2 regions of the Sporosarcina sp. SG10008 genome follow, and region 1 is predicted to be linked to the other one. Evidence: riboswitches for the same ligand, from Rfam matches in the RefSeq annotation. Region 1 holds a riboswitch; the other holds the start of a gene.
What was found. Region 1 has a riboswitch for S-adenosylmethionine ahead of cysC (adenylyl-sulfate kinase). Riboswitches for the same ligand answer to the same signal wherever they lie in the genome.
Positions count from the first base shown of each region.

Region 2: linked by a shared signal. The riboswitch ahead of ACGLYD_RS19725 (cyclase family protein) and the one ahead of cysC (adenylyl-sulfate kinase) in region 1 are both predicted to bind S-adenosylmethionine.

Region 1 is NZ_CP172607.1:1,552,229-1,575,867, forward strand. It holds gene ACGLYD_RS07380 (transporter substrate-binding domain-containing protein) at 1-668, shown strand, start outside; gene ACGLYD_RS07385 (saccharopine dehydrogenase family protein) at 755-1,909, shown strand; gene ACGLYD_RS07390 (amino acid ABC transporter permease) at 1,953-2,609, shown strand; gene ACGLYD_RS07395 (amino acid ABC transporter ATP-binding protein) at 2,653-3,396, shown strand; gene ACGLYD_RS07400 (acyl-CoA dehydrogenase family protein) at 3,903-5,078, shown strand; gene ACGLYD_RS07405 (transporter substrate-binding domain-containing protein) at 5,111-5,968, shown strand; gene ACGLYD_RS07410 (amino acid ABC transporter permease) at 6,063-6,770, shown strand; gene ACGLYD_RS07415 (amino acid ABC transporter permease) at 6,783-7,496, shown strand; gene ACGLYD_RS07420 (amino acid ABC transporter ATP-binding protein) at 7,521-8,276, shown strand; gene ACGLYD_RS07425 (TraB/GumN family protein) at 8,433-9,602, shown strand; gene ACGLYD_RS07430 (DMT family transporter) at 9,662-10,570, shown strand; SAM riboswitch class I at 10,737-10,837, shown strand; gene cysC (adenylyl-sulfate kinase) at 11,061-11,660, shown strand; gene ACGLYD_RS07440 (phosphoadenylyl-sulfate reductase) at 11,921-12,649, shown strand; gene sat (sulfate adenylyltransferase) at 12,650-13,798, shown strand; gene cobA (uroporphyrinogen-III C-methyltransferase) at 13,843-14,625, shown strand; gene ACGLYD_RS07455 (sirohydrochlorin chelatase) at 14,725-15,480, shown strand; gene ACGLYD_RS07460 (YezD family protein) at 15,516-15,662, shown strand; gene ACGLYD_RS07465 (assimilatory sulfite reductase (NADPH) flavoprotein subunit) at 15,807-17,633, shown strand; gene cysI (assimilatory sulfite reductase (NADPH) hemoprotein subunit) at 17,659-19,383, shown strand; gene ACGLYD_RS07475 (bifunctional precorrin-2 dehydrogenase/sirohydrochlorin ferrochelatase) at 19,865-20,488, shown strand; gene cysK (cysteine synthase A) at 20,512-21,441, shown strand; gene ACGLYD_RS07485 (ABC transporter ATP-binding protein) at 21,606-22,448, shown strand; gene ACGLYD_RS07490 (ABC transporter permease) at 22,381-23,133, shown strand; gene ACGLYD_RS07495 (ABC transporter substrate-binding protein) at 23,334-23,639, shown strand, end outside.
Region 2 is NZ_CP172607.1:4,197,834-4,200,785, forward strand. It holds gene ACGLYD_RS19720 (acyl-CoA thioesterase) at 1-446, shown strand, start outside; SAM riboswitch class I at 645-758, shown strand; gene ACGLYD_RS19725 (cyclase family protein) at 986-1,723, shown strand; gene ACGLYD_RS19730 (5-methyltetrahydropteroyltriglutamate--homocysteine S-methyltransferase) at 1,885-2,952, shown strand, end outside.

The DNA.
Region 1 (23,639 bases):
ATGTCGCTTTCGAAGGCACATATCCTCCCTTTAATTTTTTAAATGACAAAGATGAGTTTCAAGGTTTTGACGTAGATATCTCCAATGAAATAGCCAATAAATTAGGCGTCAAAGCCAACTTTATTGCAACAAAATGGGATGGACTAATCGGCGGTCTAAAGGCCGATAAATTTGATATCATCATTGGGCAGATGACTGTAACGGAAGAACGCAAAAAAAGCGTTGATTTCACTGACCCGTATGTCATAACTGGTTCCGTATTAATAACTCGTGAAGATACCGATGACATTACAAAACTTGAGGACATTAAAGGCAAGAAAGTCGGCGTTGGTGGTGGAACAACTTTTGAAGAAGTTGCGAATAGCGTCGAAGGTGCTGACGTGAAATTATACAAAGCTGTAAGTGACTATATTCAAGACCTTACGAATAAAAGGTTGGATGTCATTATCAACGACCAGTTATTAATGGCCTACAATATTAAAGAAAATAGCCTTCCATTAAAAATTACAAGTGACATAGTAAATAAAGATGAAATAGGGATGGCAGTTAATAAGGGAAACGAAGATTTTATTACGGAAGTAAATAAAGCATTGAGTGAAATGAAAGAGGATGGAACATATAATGATATTTATAAAAAATGGTTTGGAACAGAGCCTTTAGACAAATAAAAGTAAGCATAGAGTGATCAAAGGGGAGATATTGATTGCTCTATGTTTTATTACATGTAAAAACCAAGTATTGGGGGCAGATTAATTTGCATATTGCCATATTGGGAACCGGAATGATAGGTACGACAGTAGTTAGTGAAATTGCTAAATTTACTGGTATTGATGCAATTACAGCTGTTGATGTTAGTCAAGGGAGTATTGATAAGTGTTTAGAAATCGCCAATAATCCCAAAGTGATAGGGAAAGTGGCCACGTTAGAAACTGAGGATGATATTGCAAAAGTGCTAAAAGATGTAGACGTAGCTGTGGCATGTCTACCACACTCTTTGAGCTTATTAGCCGTAAAAGCTGCAATAAAAGCAAAATGCCATCTAGTGGACCTTGTCGGATCAAACTTTAATGAAAAAATAGCATTGGATAACGAAGCACAAGAAGCAGGTGTAATCATCATCCCTGGCTGTGGTGTTGCTCCCGGAATAACAAACTTTTTAGCTGCGCAAGGTATTGAGATGTTAGATGAAGCAGAAGAGGCAATCATGACTTGCGGTGGCATTCCAAGATATCCTGTTCCACCACTATGGTATCAAGTAGTTTTCCGTCTTGAAAGCGTATTAGGTCTTTATACAAAACCTGCAATGGCCGTTAAAGATGGAAAACTTGTAAAGCTGCCTCCTCTTTCAGGGCTAGAGAAGATTATTTTTCCAGATCCGGTAGGTGTCTGTGAAGCTGTTATTACAGATGCACATAGCACAGCGTTCATTTTAAAAGATAAAGTGAAAAATTTATATGAAAAAACGGTTCGCTATCCAGGACATTGGGGGAAAATGAGTGTTTTAGGCGAATTAGGTTTTTTAGATATCGATCCCATTACAATTGATGGAATTACAACTACGCCTCGTGCATTAGCAGAAAAAATACTAGCAACAAAAATGGTTGGAGATTCGAATGAAGATATTACTGTAGTAAGGGTTGAGGTAAGCGGGGTTAAAGGTGGAAAGTCCACAAAGTATACTTGGGAAATGATTGACTACTATGATCATGGCCGGAATATCACTTCAATGGCAAAAACTACTGCTATTCCTGCTTCATTGGCAGCCAAATGGATTGCTATGAAAAAAATAACAGAGACAGGTGTTGTTCCAATAGAAAGCATAATCATCAAAGATCGGTTTCAACCATTTATTGAAGAGTTGGCCAGTTTAGGAATTGAAATTGAACGTAAAGAGGAAACCATAGTATAATCAATGGTTTTACTGAGTAGCTTGTCTGACAGGGGGAGGATGTATGGACGCCACAATCATTATTGATTCATTACCATCTCTACTTAAAGCTACGTTGATGACCATTTTTTTGGCAGCTATATCAATAGTAATTGCACTCATTATTGGTTTTTTCACAGCAATCGTAAGGATAGTAAAAGTTAAAATCTTAAATGGGATCGCTAGTACCTACATTTCAATAATCCGTGGAACGCCACTTCTTGTGCAAATTTTTGTTATCTATTATGGTTTACCGCAAGTAGGAATTGCTTTAGACCCGATATCATCGGGGATCTTAGCCTTAAGTTTAAATGCAGGTGCTTATCTGTCTGAATCTTTTCGCGCATCAATACTTGCTGTGGACAATGGGCAAATGGAAGCGTCAATGTCAATGGGAATGACCTATTCTCAAGCCTTAAGGAGAATAATACTACCACAGAGTCTACGAATTGCTATTCCCACATTGTCAAACACATTTATCGTGCTTATTAAAGATACTTCACTTGTCTCTGTCATCACTGTAACGGAATTATTACAAATGTCGAGCTTGATAATCGCAAAAACATTTGAACCCCTCACGATTTATTTAATTGCCGCTGCAATTTATTGGGTTCTCATAACTTTCTTTACAACGCTATTAAACAAACTAGAGATTAAAACATCCAACTATTTAGTTCGTTAAATAAAATATTTGAAAATACTAATGTGAGGAGAAAACCATGAGTATTATTCAAATTACCAATTTGAAAAAGAGCTTTGGATTGAATGAAGTTTTGCAGGGAATCGACCTAACTATAAATAAGAGTGAAGTGGTCGTAATAATGGGGCCAAGTGGATCTGGGAAATCAACTTTTTTACGTTGTTTAACTTTCTTGGAGGAGCCATCCGATGGAATCATTGAAATTGGTGAGTTTACAGTGCTTGCAGGTGGAAAAATAGAACGCAAACGAAAAAAAGTAATAAGAGAATTAAGGAAAAAAACAGGATTTGTGTTTCAGTCGTTCAATCTATTCCCTCATAAAACCGCCATTGAAAATGTAATGGAAGGACCTATTATTATTCATGGAACTAAACCGGTCGAGGCGAGGAAATTAGCGGAAGCATTGCTTATTAAAGTTGGACTTGGGGACCGTTGTGATCATTATCCAGCCCAACTGTCGGGTGGCCAACAGCAAAGGGTAGCAATCGCCAGGTCGCTTGCATTGAATCCGTTGGTTATGCTCTTTGATGAACCTACTTCTGCTCTCGACCCAGAACTTGTTCGTGAAGTTTTGCAAGTTATTAAAGATTTGGCTCAAGAGGGAATGACTATGATAATTGTGACACATGAAATGAACTTTGCGAAAGATGTCGCCGATAGGATCGTATTTATGGATGAAGGATTAATTGTTGAGCAAGGAACGTCAGCAGAAATATTTCAAACTCCAAAAGAGGAAAGGACAAGACGATTTTTGTCAAAAGTAGAATAATTGCAGCGCCTCCTTCTATGGCATAAAGTCTTGTAAGTAGTTTTTATGTCTATAAAAATTACAAATTAACGCTTGATGCATATATGTTGAAAACACCTTTTCGCCTTTCATTTAATCTGAAATAATAGGAGCGCAATGAAGTTAATCATCAATCATAGTGGGGGGTCTTACTGCCCGTTAGTGCGCAATAAAGAATATCATATTATAATCAATGAAAATGGCTATTATTTAATTACAGATGTCTGTATTTCTGATTAAATTGGCATCGTGTATGAGGCTGTTAGTTAAGTAATCTTTTAACCATATAATAGCTAATACCTCTTTCGATTTAGAAAGGGGTATTTTTTATCGTAAATTCATAAAAAAGCGAATTATCTTGACAGAGTAATTATTCGTAGCTTACTATTAGTTAAATTCCGATGAAACCTATCGGAATGATTAGCATAATATAAACTACTAATTAAAAGATAGCTTAGCTTCATTAGAAGACATTAGGGGGAGAAATGGTGAATAGCATATTTGTCAAAACAGAACGTCAAAAGACTTGGTTAGAGAAGTTGTATAAGAAAGAAATGAATTTCAAAAATACGTCAGCACAAACTGATGAGTTAGCCATCTTCCCTACGGAAAACATTCAAGAGTTAATCCAAATGGGTTATACGAGTAGTACAATTCCAACAGCTTACGGCGGAGAAGGGTTAAAGGTGTACGATATGGTACTCCTTCAAGAAACATTAGCGAGTTTTGATGGAAATACAGCACTTTCCATCGGATGGAATCTCGGAGTTGTCGGAGAACTTTTCGGAAAAGGGTTATGGAATGATAAAAATCTTGAATTCTTTGCCAAGGAAGTTCTGAATGGAGCTTTAGTGAACCGCTCTGTGAGTGAAGCACAAACAGGGAGTCCAACTCGGGGAGGACGTCCTGGTACAAATGCGGTAAAACAAGATGGTTCATGGGTATTATCGGGACGTAAAACATTTACAACGGCTTCTCCAGTATTAACATATTTTCTAACATCTGCGTGGATTGAAGAACAACAACAAGTAGGATTCTTCCTGCTTCACAAAGATTTAGAAGGACTAACAATTGATCATACATGGGACGTCATTTCAATGAGAGGAACTGGAAGTCACGATCTCGTTCTCGATAATGTCAAAGTCGAAGAGTCAAAACTTGTTGAACTTCCTGACAAGCCAAGTGGCGCTCCGTTTAGTGGTTGGCTTCTTCACATCCCAGCATGTTATCTAGGAATTGCACAGGCAGCACGTGATTATGCTGTGCATTTTGCAAATAATTATTCACCTAACAGCCTGAATGGACCAATTAGTCAATTGCCAAATGTTCAACAATTACTAGGAGAAATTGATTTGGAATTAACCCAGGCAAGGCATCTGATTTATAGTGTGGCGGAGGCCTATGATGATGAATCACGAAGAGGCTATCTGACAAATGAGGTCGCTGTTGTCAAGCACACCATTACGAATTCAGCCATTACGATTGTCGATAAAGCAATGAGAATTGTAGGTGCAAAAAGTCTTCAACGGACGAATCCATTACAGCGCTATTATCGGGATGTCAGGGCAGGTTTGCACAATCCTCCTATGGACGATATGACAATTAAGAAATTGGCACTGACTGCAATTGAACAAGATACAATAAAAAACGCTATCCAAATGTAAGCATATTGGATTGAAGCGAAAAAGGGGATTTCATGATGAGAAGAAGAAGTGTGTTTCAACTTGCGGCAATTGGTTTAGCATTAACTACTATTTTAGCTGGATGTAACTCAAGTAAAGCGGCCGATGGTAATGATTCAGACATACAAAAAGTAAAAATCGCCTATGATCAAGCTTCAAAACCAATGTCCTGGTTGGATGAAAAAGGAAATGCAACTGGATATGATGTTGAAGTGATGAAACTAGTTGATGAATTACTTCCACAATACGAATTTGAGTACGTTGGAACGACAAGCGATGACCTACTTGTGGGTGTCGAACAAGGGAAATACCAGGTAGGGGTTAAAAATGCATTTTGGACACAGGAAAGAACAGAAAAATTTATCTTCCCGAAAGAATTTATCGGCTTAAGCAGTGCGGGTCTTGTGCTTAAGAAAGAGAATGAACATATCAAATCCCTATCAGACTTCGCTTCTGCCGGCTTTTCGTTGGCACCTATTGCAGCTAATAATGCTCAATACACTGTAATTGATGAATATAACAAAGAAAATCCGGGTAATAAAGTGCAGTTGAAAGCTGGAGATGCTTTCACAGTTGACGTTGTTCAGTGGGTGAATGAAGGTCGCGTAGATGGTGGTGTTATCATTGAGGGTCCTTTTGAAAAGCAAGTGACTGCTGAAGATGGCCCGTATCATAATCTGGCAGACGAGGTTGTTTACAATGAATTTGCAGTCATAAAAACATGGCCTTTATTCAATAAGAAAGAACAGGAATTTGCGGATGCCTATGATCAAGCAGTTAAACAATTGAAAGAAGAAAAGAAGATAAGTGAATTAAGCACATCGTTTTACGGCAGAGATTTGTTTGAAGTGTTGGATGCTGTAGAGAGATAACGCTAAAGATATAAAGGCTGTTGGGTGTGCGATATGCTCAACAGCCTTTGTCAATCAAATGGTTACAATTTGAAAATGAAAGCGGGGTGGATACATGGAGAAGTATTTTGACGCATCATATATATGGGAGTCCATCCCACTACTAATTCCTTTTTTAAAAATGACATTTTTGGTTGCAGGTCTTTCCGTCCTGTTCGGTACGTTCCTGGGCTTTATCTTAACGGCGGCGAAAATAGGGAAAAGTAAATTTGCAAGGAAGGTAGCTAATGGTTATACAACGATATTAAGGTGTACACCCTCTATCGTACTCCTTTTTTTAGTATATTATGGACTTCCTGCAATCGGTGATCGTGTCGGTCTGAATTTGAACAATATACACACAGCTGTATTTGTCATTATCACTTTTACACTTCAATTTGCGGCGGCTATGTCCGAGGTCATGCGCTCAGCTTTTCAATCAATTGACAAGGGACAATTTGAGGCCGCAGTAAGTGTTGGGCTAAGCAATTCACAGGCTTATAGACGAATCGTATTTCCCCAAGCTTTTGTAGTCGCATTACCGAACTTTGGAAACAGCTTGCTGGCAGTACTTCAAGAAGGATCGTTAGCTTATACAATCGGGTTGATAGATGTTGTCGGAAAAGCAAATCTTATTATTGCGGGCAACTATAACGCACATGCATTAGAAATATTTCTTGCATTAGCAATTATTTACTGGATACTTTCAATAGCAATTGAACAGTTCTTCTTAAAATTAGAGAAAGTATTTAGTAAGGGGAAACAAGGATTGAAAACTGCATAAGGGGGTGAGAAAGTGTCTGAAGGATTAAATTACAAGTTTTTAGTAGATACATTTTTTATCGCATTATCAGGTGTTCCTATAGCGCTATTCATTACAATTGTAGCTTTGCTCTTTGCGTTGCCGTTAGGATTTTTACTGGCACTAACAAGAATCAATCGAATTCCCGTGTTACATCGTTTTGCACAAGTATACGTTTCTTTTGTCAGAGGAACCCCAATTATCATTCAGATTTTCATCGTCTATAGTAGTGTCCCCTTATTGCTAAGTTCACTATTTACAAAGTTTAATATTGGGATGAATGTGTATGATGTGAATCCAATTTGGTACGCATTCATTGTCTTCACTTTTAACACTACAGCGGTCCTGATTGAAGTTTTTCGCTCTGCACTAGGCACGGTGAACAAGGGGCAGTTGGAAGCTGCCCAATCAGTGGGGCTAACGAATGTGCAAGCATACAGAAGAATTATTATCCCACAGGCATTGGTCGTTGCAATGCCGAATATCTGTACAGCGACAGTCAACTTAATCAAAGCGACATCTCTCGGGTATGCAATGTCATTACAAGAAATTACGCTGAAAGCAAAAGTGGCAGCGAACGTAGGCTACAATTATGTTGAGGCCTATATCGATATCTTTCTTGTCTATTTACTGTTATGCAGTGCAGTCGAATTCGCATTTAAACTATATGAAAAACGTTTGAGTAAATATAAACCGTCAGTCGTTTAAGTATGAAAAGGAGGGATCCGAAGCATGTTAGAAATTAGAGATATCCATAAGTCATTCGGTAAAACTGAAATCTTAAAAGGTGTTGACGTAACAATAGATAAAGGCGATGTTGTTGTTATACTGGGGCCAAGTGGATCAGGTAAGACAACATTACTGAGATGTATCAATTTTTTAGAAAAAGCGGATCAAGGCCGTGCTATTTTTGGGGATATAGACGTGAATTTAAAAACAGCATCCAAAAAACAAATCCATCAGATTAGACAGAAAATCGCTTTTGTATTTCAAAACAATAATTTGTTCAATAATAAAACAGCTTTAGAAAACGTTACAGAAGGACTTATTATCGGAAGAAAAATCCCGACAGCAGAAGCGGTTGAGATAGGGAAAAAAGCGTTGGATAAAGTGGGGCTATCGGATAAATACAATGCATATCCCAGTGAATTATCGGGAGGGCAGCAGCAAAGGGTAGGCATTGCAAGAGCAGTTGCTTTGAATCCAGACATTATTTTATTTGACGAACCAACTTCTGCATTGGATCCAGAATTAGTCGGGGAAGTTTTGACAGTTATGAAGAATATCGCGAAAGAAGGAACAACTATGTTAGTTGTCACACATGAAATGGGTTTTGCGAAGGATGTAGCTAACAAAGTAATATTTATGGATGGGGGAGTCGTAGTAGAGGAAGGAGCACCCCATGAAATCTTTGTAAATCCAAAGGAAGAACGAACACAGAAATTTTTAAAAAGGGTATTGCCCGAGGTCTTTACGTATCATATTTAATAGTCATTATCCATGAGGGTGACTTTCATTATATTAATAATGAAAGATAATTGAAATTTCATTCAAACTGATTCATTATAATAACTAGACCGTCTTTTTAGTAAACCTTGGCTTAAGGTTGCTCAGAAGAAATAAGTTCATAAAGGAAGTTTGTCAATGCAAGAAACTAACATTACGAGAATAGAATTAGACGGTAGAGAACTAATACTTATTGGAACTGCCCATGTTTCCAAGCAAAGTGCAGAACAAGTAAAAGAGGTAATCGACAAGGAAAGACCCGATTCAGTATGCATTGAATTGGATGAACAAAGGTTTCAATCTATAATGGATAGTAATAAGTGGAAAGAAACGGATATTTTCAAGGTGATTAAAGAGAAGAAAGCTACATTGCTCTTAATGAATCTGGCAATATCCTCCTTTCAAAATCGTTTGGCAAAGCAATTTGATATTAAACCTGGACAGGAAATGATTCAGGGGATTGAATCAGCAAAAGAAGTCGGTGCAAATTTGGTGCTGGCTGACCGTAATATCCAAATTACTTTTTCCCGAATTTGGGGGAATATTGGACTTAAGGGGAAAAGTCAGCTTCTGATGTCGGTTTTTTATAGTATCTTCAGCAAAGAGACGATTTCTGAAGAAGAATTGGAGAAAATGAAATCAAAGGACACGCTAAATGCCGTTCTAACTGACTTTACGGAATCATTTCCAAGGTTAAAGACGCCCTTAATCGATGAGAGAGACCAGTATTTAGCACAGAAAATCAAAGATGCACCAGGTAAAAAGGTCGTTGCAGTCATTGGTGCAGCACATGTTCCAGGGATTACAAAAGAAATCTATAATGACCATGATTTAGTCGCATTAGCGCAAACACCACCAAAATCAAAAATCCCAAAAATTAGCGGATGGGCAATTCCGATTCTTCTATTATCAATTATCGCCTACACCTTTATCGCAAATCCATCTGCCGGTTTCGATCAAGCGTTAAGCTGGGTCTTATGGACAGGTAGCCTGTCAGCTATTGGTGCTGCGGTGGCTCTTGGACACCCGCTGGCCATTTTAGCGGCCTTTGTATCAGCCCCTATTACTACCTTGCATCCACTGATAGCGGCCGGTTGGGTTTCAGGAATTGTTCAAGCATTTTTTCGCCGCCCAAGTGTTGGTGACTTTGAAACGCTTTCTGCAGATGTTTTTACGATTAAAGGTTTTTGGGCAAATAAGGTGACACGGGTCTTGTTGGTAATCGTTTTGACTAACTTGGGAGGAACGTTGGGGACCTTCTTAGGCGGAGCCGACGTTATCCGTGTATTCTTTGAAAACTTAAAGTGAAATCAATTGATCAGCATTTTCTTTTAAACGTTTTATAGTAATAATGGGGTGGGGATCGGATGAATCGAATCAGTTTTTGCTTGTTAGTGATTTTGACGACTGGACTAATGGGTTCTTCTTTTACAATAGGGAAGTTAGGGTTAGCCTATTCATCTCCACTCCTATTAGTCGCTCTGCGTTTTACGCTTGCAGGGATTATTATGGCAACTATCGTTAAAATCTTAAACAAGCCACATCCAGTAAAAGCAATCGACTGGGTGTGGATTGTTCTAATTGGACTTTTCCAAACAGCTTTTGTGATGGGCTGTATATTTATGGCACTGCGTACAATCACTTCTGGAGAGACGTCTATCCTAACGTTTATGAATCCTTTACTCGTTGTCGTTTTTGGGACGCTTTTTTTAAAATCGCGTTACCATATTCAGCAATGGATAGGTGTACTGTTAGGTTTTATCGGGGTTTTTCTCACGTTAGGTTCACATCTTGACTTTAAAGTCGGTACCATATTAGGGCTTTTGTCGGCTGTTTCATGGGCGATTGCTACGCTATTGATAAAAATACATGGTTTCAAATTTGATACGTATGTAATGACAGCCTATCAAATGCTTTTTGGTGGATTAATTCTCTTTCTGGGAAGCTTACTACTGGAAGAGACTTTCTTTAAAATGACTACTCAATCTATCCTGATTTTGTTATGGCTTACCATTGCAGCCTCAATTATTCAGTTTTCTATTTGGTTTTATCTTCTCCAAAGAGGTAATCAAGAACGAACTAGTGCATTCCTTTTTTTAGCGCCATTCTTCGGTGTACTCACAGGATGGTTTTTACTCCATGAAAGACTAACCTGGTCTATCCTTTTTGGTGGATTACTAATATTTGCAGGAATCTTTCTTGTTAATTGGAAAAATAATTATGAAAAGGAAATAGAGAAAACCGATGAGAACAACGAAAGGTTAAGTGAGAGTTAACTAACATGTTTCCTAGCGCACTGAAAAGTAGTTTAAAGTGCCTATTATATGTGCAAGAAGATCGCCTTTAATTCCAACTAAACTGATATGATTGAAAATAAATTCTGATAAGTCATTGACTTTGAATTTTCGATAATGTAGTATTGGTCTCAACTTAATAGTTTATATCTTATCTAGAGAGGTTGAGGGACTGGCCCGATGAAACCTCGGCAACAGACTGTTTAGTACTGTGCCAATTCCAGTAAACGAAAGTTTAGCAGATAAGAGGAGTAATATGTGTTCGATTCTATTAACCTCTTCTTGCTCTATTTAGAAGTGGTTTTTTTATTTCTTTACTGTAAAGGTTGTAAGTCATTTATCATTTTAACAATTTCATACATGCTAATTAGACAACTAAAGGCAACTTTCTAATCGATTATTTGAATCGGAAAAAGGTGTCTTTTTTGTATATAAAAATTAAACTGAAACAAATGATTTAGGGGGGCAAACAATGACAGAGTCTACAAATATCGTTTGGCATGAATCAGAGGTAACAAAAAAAAAACGTCAAGAACTAAAGGGCCATAAGAGTGCTATTCTTTGGTTCACTGGGCTATCAGGGTCAGGGAAATCAACAGTTTCAGTAGCGCTAGAAACAAAGTTACACGCGAAAGGCATTCATACTTATCGACTGGATGGAGATAATGTCCGGCACGGTTTAAATAAGAATCTAGGGTTTAGTCCAAATGATCGGACGGAAAATATTCGCAGAATCGGTGAAGTTTCAAAACTAATGGTCGACGCTGGCTTATTCACATTGACAGCATTCATATCGCCTTATCAGGAAGATCGAGATCAGGTGCGAGAAATTGTCAAATCCGATGAGTTTATCGAAATATACGTTAAGGCAAGTTTAGAAACTTGTGAAGAACGGGATCCGAAGGGGCTTTATAAGAAAGCAAGATTGGGTGAAATTAAAGGTTTTACAGGAATTGATGCTCCTTATGAAGAACCTGTTAACCCGGAAATAATCATTGATACCAATCAATTAAATATTGTAGAGTCTGTCAAAGCCATCGTTTCTTATTTAAAAGAAAATAACTATATCTAAAAAAATTACTAAATGCGTAACATATTGGGGTTTTAGGAATAGAATGTATTTAAACCTACTTGACACATAGGATTAATAAAGTTAGTATAAACGCTAATCACATGCCGACTGGAAATCAAGAAGCTAATGGACAATCGTGAACATACGAACAATTCGCTGACTAAAAAATTAGAGGCGACTTTAATCAATAGTAGATTAAAGTCGCCTTTTTTAAAAAAAGATAATGTAATAGAGTTATTGAGTTTAGAGGGGGGATTAGTATGGCGAAGTTGACGTACAAATCTTGGGCTGAGACTAGTGAAGTTTTTCCAATCGATGACGAGTCAAAAGGTGCGTTAAACGTCTTGCGATGGGCTTACGGAGAATACGACGATGAACTTGTATATGCGTGTAGTTTTGGGGTTGAAGGTATAGTAATGATAGATTTAATCTCGCAAATAAAACCAACTGCTAAAGTGGTCTTTCTCGAAACCGGATTTCATTTTCAAGAAACGCATACCTTAATCGATGAAGTAAAGAAACGTTATCCAAAGCTTGTAATTGAAATGAAGACTCCCGGCTTAACGGTTGAGGAACAAGCTGACAAGTATGGCGATCGACTATGGGAAAGACAGCCGGATCGTTGTTGTCATATGAGGAAAGTAATTCCACTCCGTGAAGCAATGAGCGGTACGACCGCTTGGTTATCAGGACTTAGGCGTGAACAATCACCATCAAGAAGTCAGACAAACTTTGTGAACAAAGATGAAACCTTTCAATCGGTTAAAATTTGCCCGCTGATTCATTGGACGTGGATTGATATTTGGGATTATGTAAAAAAACATAATTTGCCTTATAATCCACTCCATGACCAAGGCTATCCCAGTATCGGTTGTTCACACTGCACATTCAAAGGGGATACAACGACGGGGTCGAGGTCAGGGCGCTGGGCAAATCAGGCGAAGACAGAGTGTGGCTTGCATAATGCTAACGAAAATGGGGGAATTTAAATGAGTTTGAGTCAACCGCATGGTGGTACATTAATTAATCGCTGGAATCCTGGTTTTCAATACGAAGGAATAACTGAAACAGTTGAATTAGACGAAATTGCTAGTAGTGACTTGGATTTGATTGGTACGGGTGCTTATAGCCCTTTAAGTGGATTTCTTACAGAAGTAGACTACAATTCTGTTGTTACAACAATGAGATTATCTACTGGAGTACCTTGGACAATTCCGATTACATTGCCAACGACAGAGGTGAACGCACAAGGTATCGCTGTTGGGAAATTTGTGAAATTGGTGAGAGATGGAGTTGTCTATGGTGTTCTCGAAGTATCGGATATTTTCACACCAGATAAGGAAAAAGAAGCTAAACTAGTCTATCAAACGACAGACCGTGAGCACCCAGGCGTCAAGAAGTTGTTTGAGCGCCCTAATGTCTACCTGGGTGGAACCATCACACTGATTCAGCGAAGGCCGCTGAATGAGTTTTCGGAGTACCTATATGACCCGATTGAAACAAGAGGGAAATTCCAAGAGCTAGGCTGGGAAACAGTCGTCGGTTTCCAAACGAGAAACCCAGTTCATAGGGCACATGAATATATTCAAAAGACTGCATTGGAAATTGTAGATGGATTATTTTTGAATCCCCTTGTAGGTGAAACGAAATCAGATGATATTCCAGCAGATGTGCGCCTGGAAAGCTATGAAGTCTTACTAGAAAAATATTATGCGAAAGAGCATGTGTTTTTAGGTGTGTTTACAGCGGCAATGCGCTATGCCGGACCAAGAGAAGCCGTTTTTCATGCGATGGTTCGAAAGAATTTTGGTTGTACACACTTTATCGTCGGTCGTGATCATGCGGGTGTTGGTAATTATTACGGTACGTATGATGCTCAGAAAATCTTTAGCAACTTTACGCTTGGAGAACTTGGGATTACGTTATTATTTTTCGAACATAGCTTTTACTGCAATAAGTGCGGTAACATGGCAACACCAAAAACATGTCCGCATGATGCCAGTCACCATGTGATCTTGTCGGGAACAAAAGTGAGAGAAATGCTTCGTAAGGGAGAACAACTGCCATCGACATTTAGCCGACCGGAAGTGATCGAAGTATTAATTGCAGGAATGCAAAAAGAAGAGATTCATTCATAACGATGATTTTATTGTAGAACTGAGCGGTGAGAGGAGAGATGAGAATGGGAAAAGTATTTATAGTTGGAGCTGGACCTGGAGATGTTGATTTAATCACCGTTAAAGGGATGAAATGTATTCAACAAGCGGATGTCATCTTGTATGATCGTTTAATTAATAAAGAGCTGCTCTCCTATGCAAAACCGGGAGCGGACTTAATTTATTGCGGAAAACTCCCAAATTACCATGCAATGATTCAGGAGACGATTAACCACTTTTTAGTGAAATATGCGAAGCAGGGAAAAATCGTCACACGCTTAAAAGGTGGAGATCCATTCGTTTTTGGCAGAGGTGCTGAAGAGGCAGAAGTTCTTGCAGACAACGGAATCCCTTTTGAGGTGGTTCCAGGAATTACTGCTGGAATTGCGGCTCCTGCTTATGCGGGAATCCCAGTCACGCATCGTGATTTAAGTTCTAGTTTTGCGATTGTAACTGGCCATATGCGTGCTGGAAAAAGCGATTCCATTCATTGGGAAAGTCTTGCAGTTGGTATTGATACATTAGCGATTTATATGGGTGTCGGAAACTTACCTTATATTTGTGAGCAACTGACTAAGCATGGCCGACCTGAAAACACGCCAGTTGCACTTGTTCATTGGGGGACGACAGAAGCGCAGTATACGATTACAGGTACACTATCGACCATTGTAGAGATTGCGAGAGATTCTGAAATTAAAAACCCAAGTATGATCATTGTCGGCGAAGTTGTGAAATTGCGAGAGAAGATTCAATGGTTTGAACAAACAGAGTTGAACCAAAATAGTATTAAAGAAGTATCTGCATACTAGCAGTTTAACTTCTTTCAGCAGGGGTGAGAATCCCCGCTTAATAATAAAGAAAGGTTACCTTAGTACGCCGAGGCGTACTTGATACGAGGAGGGATTAGCATGCAGGCAGTTTTATATGTGGGCCACGGTAGCCGAATTAAAGCAGGTGTCGAAGAAGCCATTCAGTTTATTAAGAGCAGTCAAGCAATGATCGATGTTCCGATTCAAGAGATTTGTTTTTTAGAACTAGCGGCACCAAGCGTGGATGAAGGGATTACGAAATGCGTGGAACGCGGAGCTACTAAAATTGCCATTGTACCTATACTTTTATTAACCGCAGCGCATGCAAATGAAGATATTCCATTTGAAATCGAAGTGGGAAAAATCATGTATCCCGATATCGAATTTACATACGGAAAAGCATTTGGCATTCATCCGAAGATTGTTGATAGTTTATATGACCGAGTTGTTGAACAAAAAGTAGCGATTGCAGAAGATGCTCAAGTGTTAATCGTAGGCAGGGGGAGTAGTGATCCCACAGTTAAGCATGATTTAAACGAAATTGCACAGCTTCTTGCTGACAAGTACGCCTTTAATAAAGTAACTGTTTGTTTTCTTTACGGAGCAGATCCTCATTTCGATGAAGCATTACTGCAACTACAGGAAGCACCTCAAAAGCAAGTTTTCATTATTCCGTACTTATTATTTACAGGTATTTTAATGAATGGCATTGAGAAAAAGATTGTGACACAGTCTCCTAATGACCAGCAGCTTATTCTTTGTGAAAATCTTGGTTATCACAAATATGTCCAGGATGTACTTGTAGAACGGGTGAATGAGTTACTTGAAAAAGAGCAAATCAGTCAGCTTATTTAAATGAAGATATTTTGTCTGAGAGGATGAAAGGGACTATGGAGAAACGGGAACAAAATCTTGAACTTACTATTGAAAATGTTAAAAAGATGCTGAGCACGATGAATTATGGCTCTATCACATTGGTTATTCAAGACAATGTTGTGGTTCAAATAGAGAGAAATGAGAAAATTAGATTAAAATAATGCTCTTTTTATAGCTGTGTATGTTGAAATAAAGAATTCTTTTGAATTCGATATGACGCTTGAGGATACCTCAGCTTAGTTTATATAAGTATTCGCGTGCTCAGCATATATATGTAAAATACTAATTTTGCGGGGTGGGAAATTTTGGCGCTTCAAGTGATAAACAGTCCTTTTAATCAGGAGCAGGTAGAACTCCTAAATCAACTTTTACCAATACTGACGGAGACACAACAAATCTGGTTGGGAGGCTATCTGAGTGCGAGTCAATTAGCTACGCAATCAAACGCTTCAGGCAGCGTGGCTGTTCTGGAAGCTCCGTCAAAAAAAATAGAAGTCATCTCAAAAGAAGTGACAATTCTCTATGGATCTCAGACTGGTAACGGGCAGGCTTTAGCTGAAAAACTGACGAAGAATTTAAAAGCAGAAGAGTTTCAAGTAACGCTTGCTTCTATGAATGAATTCAAACCGAATTCGCTTAAGAAAATTGAGAACTTACTACTTATTGTAAGTACACATGGTGAAGGTGATCCACCAGATAATGCATTGCCGTTCTATGAATTTCTTCATGGTAAAAGAGCGCCACAATTGGATAATCTGCACTATTCGATCCTGTCTTTGGGAGATAGTTCTTATGAGTTTTTCTGTCAGACAGGTAAGCAATTTGATGAACGATTACTGAAGTTAGGTGCAAAACAGCTTAGTCCACGTGTGGATTGCGACTTGGATTATGATGAATCTGCTGCGGAATGGTTTACGAATGTTTTAGCCACATTAAATGAGCAACAAGGATGCAGTTCTACAACGGTCCAACAACCAGTCAACAAGGGTGTTACGGAACAGTTGGAGTATTCTAGAACAAATCCATTTAAAGCTGAAATCCTAGAGAATTTGAATTTAAATGGCCGTGGGTCAAACAAAGAAACACGTCATCTTGAGTTATCACTTGAAGGATCGAACCTTGAGTTTGAACCAGGAGACAGTTTAGGCATTTTTCCAGAAAATGATACAGAATTAGTAGATACCTTGATTGCAGAGATGGGCTGGAATGCTAGCGAAGCAGTGAAGGTCAATAACCAGGGGGAGCTTAAGCCCTTGCGCGAGGCGTTGATTTCTAATTTTGAAATCACTGTATTGACGAAACCATTACTACAAAAAGCAGTGCAATTTACCGCTAACAATGAATTAAAGGAACTCTTGGAATCAGCAAAGGACCAAGAATGCAGGGATTATCTCTATGGTCGTGATCTATTGGATCTAGTACGGGATTTTGCGCCATGGGAAGTCACTCTAAGTAATTTTGTCGCAATATTACGTAAAATACCCGCGCGCTTATATTCAATTGCCAGTAGTTCAAAAGCAAATCCAGATGAAGTTCATCTCACGATTGGAACTGTTCGTTATGAGGCACATGGTCGCGATCGGGTTGGTGTCTGTTCAGATGAATGTGCTGTACGTGCGCAACCAGGAGATCATTTACCGGTATATGTTCAGCGTAACTCGAACTTTAAATTACCAGAAGATCCTAACACGCCTTTGATTATGATTGGACCTGGTACTGGAATAGCTCCGTTCAGATCATTCTTGGAAGAACGCGAGGAGATTGGCGCCGAAGGGAAAACATGGTTGTTCTTTGGTGATCAACACTTCGTTACAGACTTTCTGTATCAGGTTGAATGGCAACAATGGCTCAAAGAGGGTGTATTGACGAGAATGGATGTTGCATTTTCCCGTGATACGAAAGATAAAGTCTATGTCCAACACCGAATGATTGAGAACAGCCAAGCTATTTTTAAGTGGCTAGAAGAGGGTGCTGTACTCTACGTCTGCGGTGATGAAAAGCATATGGCTGCTGACGTCCATACTACTTTGGAAAAAATCATTGAAAAAGAAGGTGCCATGAGTACCAAGGAAGCATCTGATTATTTAGCTGACATGCAACAGCAGAAACGTTATCAACGTGATGTCTATTGAAACAAGTGAGAGAGGAGCTAGTTACATGACTAAAAAAATAATTCTTCCGCCACAACCCGGTCCACCTAGTGATGTTGAGCGGATTAAGAGTGAGAGTAACTATTTACGAGGAACGCTTGTGGAGACGCTTGAATATCCGATTAGTTCGGGGATACCTGACGACGATAATCGATTGATGAAACACCATGGGAGTTATCTGCAAGATGATCGGGATTTACGCAATGAGCGACAACGTCAAAAATTAGAGCCGGCATACCAGTTCATGGTCCGTGTTCGCGCTCCGGGCGGCGTTGCAACCTCGGCGCAATGGCTAGCAATGGACGGTGTTGCCAATAAATTTGGTAATGGAACGTTGAAATTGACTACCCGACAAGCATTTCAAATGCATGGGATTTTAAAGTGGAATATGAAGGAAAATATTCAGGAAATTAATGCGGCATTGATGGATACACTAGCGGCTTGTGGGGATGTGAACCGGAATGTCATGTGTAACCCAAACCCTTATCAATCGGATATTCATGCCGAGGTCTATGGTTGGGCTCAGAAACTAAGTGATTATCTTTCGCCACGGACCAATGCGTATCATGAAATTTGGCTTGATGGTGAAAAAGTAATCGACAGTCAAGAAACAGAGGAAGAAATCGAACCATTATATGGTGCGCTCTATTTACCACGGAAATTTAAAATTGGTGTAGCAGTTCCTCCTAATAATGATGTTGACGTCTTTTCGCAGGATCTTGGTCTAATTGCCATTTTAGAAGAAGGTAAATTAGTAGGATTCAACATTGCAGTCGGAGGCGGCATGGGGATGACACATGGAGATACAGACACCTATCCTCAGTTAGCACGGGTGATTGGATTTTGTACAACAGATCAGATTATCGAAGTAGCCGAAAAAATCATTACGATTCAACGTGATTACGGGAATCGTTCTGTTCGAAAGTATGCACGTTTTAAATACACAATTGATACACGTGGACTTGAATGGGTCGTAAAAGAACTCAATGAGCGATTAGGCTGGGAACTAGAAACCGCGCGTGATTATCATTTTGAACATAATGGAGATCGTTATGGCTGGATAGAAGGAAGCGATGGCACTTGGCATTTCACGCTCTTTATCCAAAATGGTCGAATCCAAGACTTGGATGATTATCCACTGATGACTGGCTTGCGCGAAATTGCCAAGATTCACACAGGAGATTTCCGCCTTAGCCCAAACCAAAACCTGATTATCAGCAATGTTTCGAGTCAAAATAAGAAAAAGATCGTCGAACTGATTGAACAGCATGGATTGACTGATGGACAGCATCATTCTGCATTACGTCGAAGTTCAATGGCTTGTGTTGCTTTTCCAACTTGCGGACTAGCGATGGCTGAAGCTGAACGTTATCTGCCTACCCTGTTGGATAAGATGGAACTGATTTTGGATGAAGCGGGATTGCGTGAAAAAGAGATTATCATACGTATTTCAGGGTGTCCAAACGGTTGTTCTCGTCCTTCTTTAGGGGAAATAGCCTTTATCGGTAAATCTCCTGGAAAATATAATATGTATCTAGGGGCTGGCTTTGTTGGAGATCGACTAAACAAATTATACCGGGAAAACATTGGAGAAGAAGAGATTCTAGCACTACTTAGACCACTATTTTTCCAATACGCGAAGGAAAGACAAGAAGGCGAGCATTTTGGAGATTTTGTTATCCGTGCAGGACATGTGAAAGCAGTCCAATCTGGATTGGACTTTCACGATTAATAAGAAAAGCGCAAGCGCCTAGGTAGACCCGAAAAGCGCTGGAGGGCCTAAAGATAAAGGCGTACTTTGCCTTTAACTTAAGGACTGAAGCGACTCGAGGGTCTAGGCGCTGGAGTCTAGACAATAAGAAAAGCGCAAGCGCCTAGGTAGACCCGAAAAGCACTGGAGGGCCTAAAGATAAAGGCGTACTTTGCCTTTAACTTAAGGACTGAAGCGACTCGAGGGTCTAGGCGCTGGAGTCTAGACAATAAGAAAAGCGCAAGCGCCTAGGTAGACCCGAAAAGCGCTAGAGGGCCTAAAGATAAAGGCGTACTTTGCCTTTAACTTAAGGACTGAAGCGACTCGAGGGTCTAGGCGCTGGAGTCTAGACAATGCTCCAAGTGAAAAACTTATACTTTCTAATAATATAAAAAAGCTAAGTAGGACCGCTGATTTTACGGTCTTTTCCAGAATAACTTTACAGCGGCAGGTGGATAAAACAATGAAATCCTACCCGATTATGTTGAACATCGAAGGCAAAGCTGTAGTAGTAGTTGGTGGTGGTCTGATTGCCTACAGAAAAATTACCGGCTTGCTACAGGCAGGTGCTTATATAACTGTGATTAGTCCGGTGATTCATTCGAAAATAGAACAACTCTTTATTGAGAACAAGATTTCCTGGAAAAATAAATTGTTTGAACCGGTTGATCTTGATTCCGCATTGATTGTTATTGCAGCCACAAATAGTGAAATCGTGAACACATTCGTTGCATCGTCTGCTGGCAAGCATCAACTGGTCAATATCGTTGATAATCCGGAGTTAAGCACCTTTCATGTCCCTGCAAAGCTGACAAGGGGTGACCTAACGATAAGTGTTGCAACGGGCGGCGGAAGTCCGACACTTTCCAAAAGCATTCGTGATGAACTTGCCGTAATTTACGACGATACTTATGGCGATTATCTTGAATTTCTAACGCTGTCGAGAGAAAAAGTTAAGCATTCTATCTTTGATCAAACAATAAAAACGAAATTACTTAAAGCAATCACGAATGACACGTACAGGCAATCTAACAACATGCAAAATGCCTTTCTAGAATTAATAAGTGGATATCAAAACATGTCCTAAATGTAACTGGGAGGATGACAGATATGCGCGTCGTAAACAATATAGCTGAATTGATTGGAAATACTCCGCTTGTGAGATTGAATAGACTGCCAGATTCAGAAGGAGCAGCTGTCTATGTGAAACTTGAATATTTTAATCCAAGCGGGAGCGTAAAAGACCGAGCTGCTTACAATATGATTGTCGAAGCAGAAAAAAGTGGGGAATTGGTTGCGGCGGCAACGATTATTGAACCGACATCAGGCAATACAGGAATAGGATTGGCAATGAATGCCGCGGCAAGAGGTTATGGAGCGATTTTCGTCATGCCGGATAATGCAACGATTGAACGCATTAATTTAATGAAAGCATATGGTGCGGAGGTCGTTCTAACTCCAAGTGAGGAAAGAATGCCAGGTGCAATCGCCAAAGCAAATGAATTAGCTGCACAAATTGAAAACAGTTTTATCCCCATGCAATTTGAAAACTCTGCAAATCCGGATATTCATCGGACAACAACGGCTGTTGAAATTAGTGAAGCGATGAAGTCCATTGGAAGAAAGCTTAATGCTTTTGTTTGTACATCAGGAACGGGAGGGACAGTGACAGGTACCGGAGAAGCACTTAAAGAACTTGATGCTAGAATAACGGTTCATGTTGTTGAGCCCGCCGGATCACCTGTCTTATCGGGCGGAGAGCCTGGTAAGCATAAGCTTGTTGGAACAAGTCCAGGTTTTATTCCTTCCGTTTTGAATACGAACGTCTATGATGAAATATTTATGATACAAGACGATGAAGCTTACGAGACAGTCCGGTCTTTAGCCGCGAATGAAGGGATTCTTATTGGCCCTTCGGGAGGCGCTGCCGTATATGCGGCTTTGACCGTTGCAAGGCGATTGACTCCGAATGATACGGTCGTCTGTATTGCACCTGATTCCGGTGAACGCTATTTATCGAGCGATTTGTTCGGATTTTAAAACCAAATCTTCAATTTACGGAGTGCGTGAATAATAAATAGAGCTACTAAATTAGTTGAACATATGAAAACCTATATAAACTAAACAAAGTGGCCTTAAAAGGAATTCTTTATTTCAACCTATATAGATTTACTTGTAGGGAATTTTAGGGAAGGGGTATTTGAATGTATTTAACAATAGACGGCATTGTGAAAAGCTTTCCCCACAAAGAAAATGGTCATGTCAAAGTGCTGGATAATATCTCGTTAGACGTGGAAAAAGGGCAGTTTGTTTCAATTGTTGGTCCTTCCGGTTGCGGGAAGTCGACATTGCTCTATCTGATTGCTGGTCTTGAAAAGGCTGATCAAGGGGAAATTCGGATTGCTGGAAAAGTAGTGACGGATCCCGGACCAGATCGTGTCGTTGTATTCCAACAGGATGGATTATTTCCATGGTTAACGGTTCTTGATAATGTCACGTATGGCTTACGTTTAAAGGGTCTGCCAAAAAAAGAGGCAGAGGACAAAGCGAGAGAAATGTTGAAAATGGTCCATCTAAGTAATTTTATCGACGCCTATCCACATCAGCTGTCCGGAGGTATGAAACAACGTGTTGCTATCGCACGCGCACTTGTTATGGAGCCCGCAATTTTACTAATGGATGAGCCATTTGCGGCATTGGATGAGCAGACCAGAATGGTGTTACATAATGAACTTCTGGAAATTTGGCAAAAAACGAAGGTGACAATCTTTTTCGTTACGCATAACATTCGGGAAGCTGTCCTTTTATCCGAAAAGATTGTTGTATTTGAAACACGTCCTGGAAGAATAAAAGAGATTTATTCTTCAAAAACAATGAAAGACGGCGTTATGCCAAATGATGTAACCTTTCATTTGGAAAAACAGATATTGGCATCACTGCAAGGTGAAATTGAGAAAGTGTTAAAGGAGGAAATGGGGGATGACTACATTTTTAAGACGAACCCTCTTCATCGGGATTCTAGCGGCGATATGGGAAGTCACATCTAGATTATCAAGCTTACCCGATTTCATGTTTCCGAGTCTCAGCCAAGTATTGCATACACTTTACACAGGTATTTTGAGTGGTCAAATAATGACTGCAATCCTTACTAGCATGAGTCGTCTATTAATAGGATTTACAATTGCGACAATCCTTGGTCTTTTTTTAGGTTACCTCATATGGCGTTCTGAGTTAGTGGAAGACACACTTGGATTTCTTGTCACGGCATTGCAATCGATTCCGAGTATTGTTTGGTTCCCACTTGCAATCATTTGGTTCGGTTTGAACGATTTCTCTATTCTTTTTATTGTAACAATCGGAGCGACTTGGACAATGACAATCAATGCGACAAGTGGTTTTAAAAATGTGCCAAGGCTTTATCAACAAGTAGCTAAAACATTAGGTTCTAGCGGTTTTCACTTTTTGCGAACAGTTATTATGCCAGCATCTGTCCCGCAGCTCATATCTGGATTACGAATCGCCTGGGCATTTTCCTGGCGCGCGTTAATGGCAGGGGAACTTCTTGGTGGTGGAGGAGGGCTTGGGTATCTCTTGGAAATGGGAAGATCACTCGGACAAATGGATTTGGTTATCTCGGTAATGATCATCATTGGTGTTATCGGTACAATCATGGATAATCTTGTCTTTTTACGATTGGAGCGCAGTGTGCAGAAAAAATGGGGAATTAGTTAAGGGAAAAGCGGAAACAGCATGCTACGACGTGACAGGCATAAGCAGGAATGACTTTGAAGGATGGTAGTCTAAATACGTGATATTCATGGCACAACAAGGAGGGGGAAGTTCAATCCCTCCCCACTGATGACCCGAATCGTGCAGACCAAGTGTCTGGGCGTTGAAGAATTGATAATAGATAAAAAAGGGGAGAGAACGGAATGAAACGTAATTTGTTCTTACTTGGGCTTATTTCTTTAGCTGTATTGGCAATTGTATCTGGCTGTGGAAAGACAGAAAAAGGAGCACAAGACAGTAAAGAAGTGAACATTGGTTATTTCCCTAATTTAACGCATATCGCTACAATTGTGGCGCTAGAAAAAGATTATTTCACTGAAGCATTTGGAGAAGATATTAAAATCAACACAAAAACCGTCAGTAACGGCGGCTTGTTTATGGAGGCGATGGTGACTAAATCCATTGATGTAGGAACAGTAGGACCCGGTCCATTACTGAACTTCTACGTA
Region 2 (2,952 bases), 2.1 Mb from region 1:
GAACAATCCAGACGAAGCTAGTATTGCCGCCAGATACCAATCATCTGCAGACAATTTTCGGCGGAAAAGTTCTCGCGTATATAGATGAAATCGCTGATATCACGGCAATGAAACATTCAAAAACAGCGGTTGTAACTGCTTCAATCGATTCAGTCGATTTTGTATCGTCGGCGCGTGTAGGAGATGTACTTGAACTTGAGGCAATTGTCACGTCAACTGGCCGTACATCGATGGAAGTATTTGTATCGGTCCATTCAATGAACCTGCTTACAGGCGAAACAAAACTAACAACCGAATCCTTCCTAACGATGGTTGCCATGGATGAAAATAACAAGCCTACTCCTGTGCCGGGCATTTATCCGGAAACAGAGGCTGAAAAGAGTCTATTTGAAACAGGCCCCGCACGCCGTGAACATCGGAAATTGCGGAGTGAGATGAAACATTAAATAATTTGTTATGGAAAAAGCCCACGGCAAGTTATGGGTTTTTTTACATTGTGTCGCGTATCATTTCAATGCCATTTCTACTTTTCACATAAAATGTTTCATTGTAAAAACGAGTATAATCTAAATAATTCATGTTTTGTGTATTGACAATCTATTCGGAAGACTGTATTGTACTCATTAACAACTAAATACGTAACTTTCTTATCCAGAGAGGTGTAGGGACTGGCCCGATGATACCTCAGCAACAGACTTTTAAAGTACTGTGCTAATTCCAGAAGCGTAAGTGTAATGCTTACTGCTTGGAGATGAGAAGAGCAAATAGCGAATTCGCCAAAACCTCTTCTTGGAATTTAGAAGTGGTTTTTTGTTTCGTCTAGGCTCCGGGCGCCAGATGCTTGGGTCATAAGTTAAAGCTGCTCTGCGGCAAAGAACGCCGCTACGCATCTTCATCTTATGCCTGACGCATCTAAGCGGGCGCCCTTCGCTTTTGTTACTTCTGGAGACTAAAGTTACCTTCAAAAAATGAAGGGAGACTTATTGTGTCAAATGAATTAATCAATGCAATTGCTTTATTAAAAAAGAAAGAATGGGTCGATTTAACACATACTTTCGGGCCTGACTCACCCCGTTTTTCAGCATTTGATGCAGCAGAGTTTACAACATTATTTGATCACGATGATGGATTTTTCGCACAGAGCTTTAAATTTGCGGGACAGTACGGCACACATATTGATGCACCAATTCACTTCGTTCGTGATACAAGATACTTGGATGAATTGGGTTTGAAAGAATTGGTATTACCGCTGGTGGTCATCGATAAATCGAAAGAATCTGATGCAAACCATGATTTTACATTAACTGTTGAAGATATTCTGAAGTTTGAAGCTCAGCACGGGCAAATTGAGGCAGGTACATTTGTGGCATTACGCACAGATTGGGGCAAACGCTGGCCGGATAATGAGGCATTTTGCAATAAAGATGCCGATGGGAATAACCGTATACCGGGTTGGGGCCTTGCTGCTTTGAAGTTTTTATTTGATGAAAGAAAAGTAAAGGCTGTCGGTCATGAAACTTTCGATACGGATTCAGCCATTGATTTTCAAAAGAACCAAGCTCTTTTAGGCGAATATTATGTTCTTGAACAAGATACCTACCAAATTGAGCTATTAACAAACCTAGATAAAGTGCCCTCAAAAGGCGCGGTCATTTTTAACATCGTTCCGAAGCCGGAAAAAGCATCAGGATTCCCGGTACGCTCATTCGCGATCCTGCCGTAAGAAAAGAAAAAGGGCCCGCTCATTTGCGTTCCTATCGTAAGAAAACAAGAGAATCCGCTCATTCGCGTAATAGCCATAAGAAAAAAAGAGGATTTGCTCATTTGCACTCCTGACCTAATAAAACCGTAATTTACTCCTAAAACAGAAAGAAGGAATATACCATGACAAATCAATCGACAACACTAACACAAGCACCATTCAGAGCGGATCACGTTGGAAGTTTACTACGACCAGATAATTTGCATAAAGCGCGCAAAGACTTCAAAGAAGGCGTAGTTACTGCACAACAATTACGAGAAGTAGAAACAAAGGAAATTAAACGGGTTGTTGATAAGCAAATTGAAGTTGGTTTGGAACTTGTAACAGACGGTGAATTTAGACGTACGTGGTGGCATTTAGACTTCTTGGAGCATTTGAACGGAATTGAAGGATATGTGCCAGAGACTGGCTACGTATTTGATGGTATTGAAACAGAACGATATAACGTTCGAAACACAGGCAAGATTTCGTTTGACCCTAATCATCCATTCATTCAAGACTTTGTTGAGTTTAATGAAATCGTAGGCGGCCGTGCCGTTGCGAAACAAACGATTCCAAGTCCGAATCAGCTCTTTAATATCGGAATTCGTGATGAAACGATTTATCCTGACATTGAAGAATTTGCCAACGATGTTATTCAAGCATACAAGGATGCTTTGAAAGCATTTTACGAAGCTGGTGTACGCTACTTGCAGTTGGATGATGTCTATATCGCGGGGCTTTCTGCACCGAATATCCCGTTTAACGACGGAGCCTATTCAAGAGAACAACTAATCGACTTGGCACTACGCGTCATTAATGGCGTTTTGGAAGATAAACCTGAAGATCTTTTCGTAACAACACACCTATGTCGCGGAAATTACCAATCGACGTGGGCGTTTGAGGGAAGCTACGCACTGATTGCACCCACACTTCTTGCAAAAGAAAAAGTGGATGGCTTCTTCCTTGAATATGATGATGAGCGTTCAGGAGACTTTAAACCGTTGGATCATGTGCCAAATGGCGGAGCGAAGGTTGTCCTTGGTGTTGTTACTTCGAAAAATGGAGAAGTGGAAGACAAGGATGCGGTCATTGCGCGTATTCAAGAAGCCACACAATACGTGCCACTTGAACAACTATGCTTAAGTCCGCAATGCGGATTCGCTTCAACGCATCACGGCAATAAGCTAACAGAAGAGCAGCAATGGGAA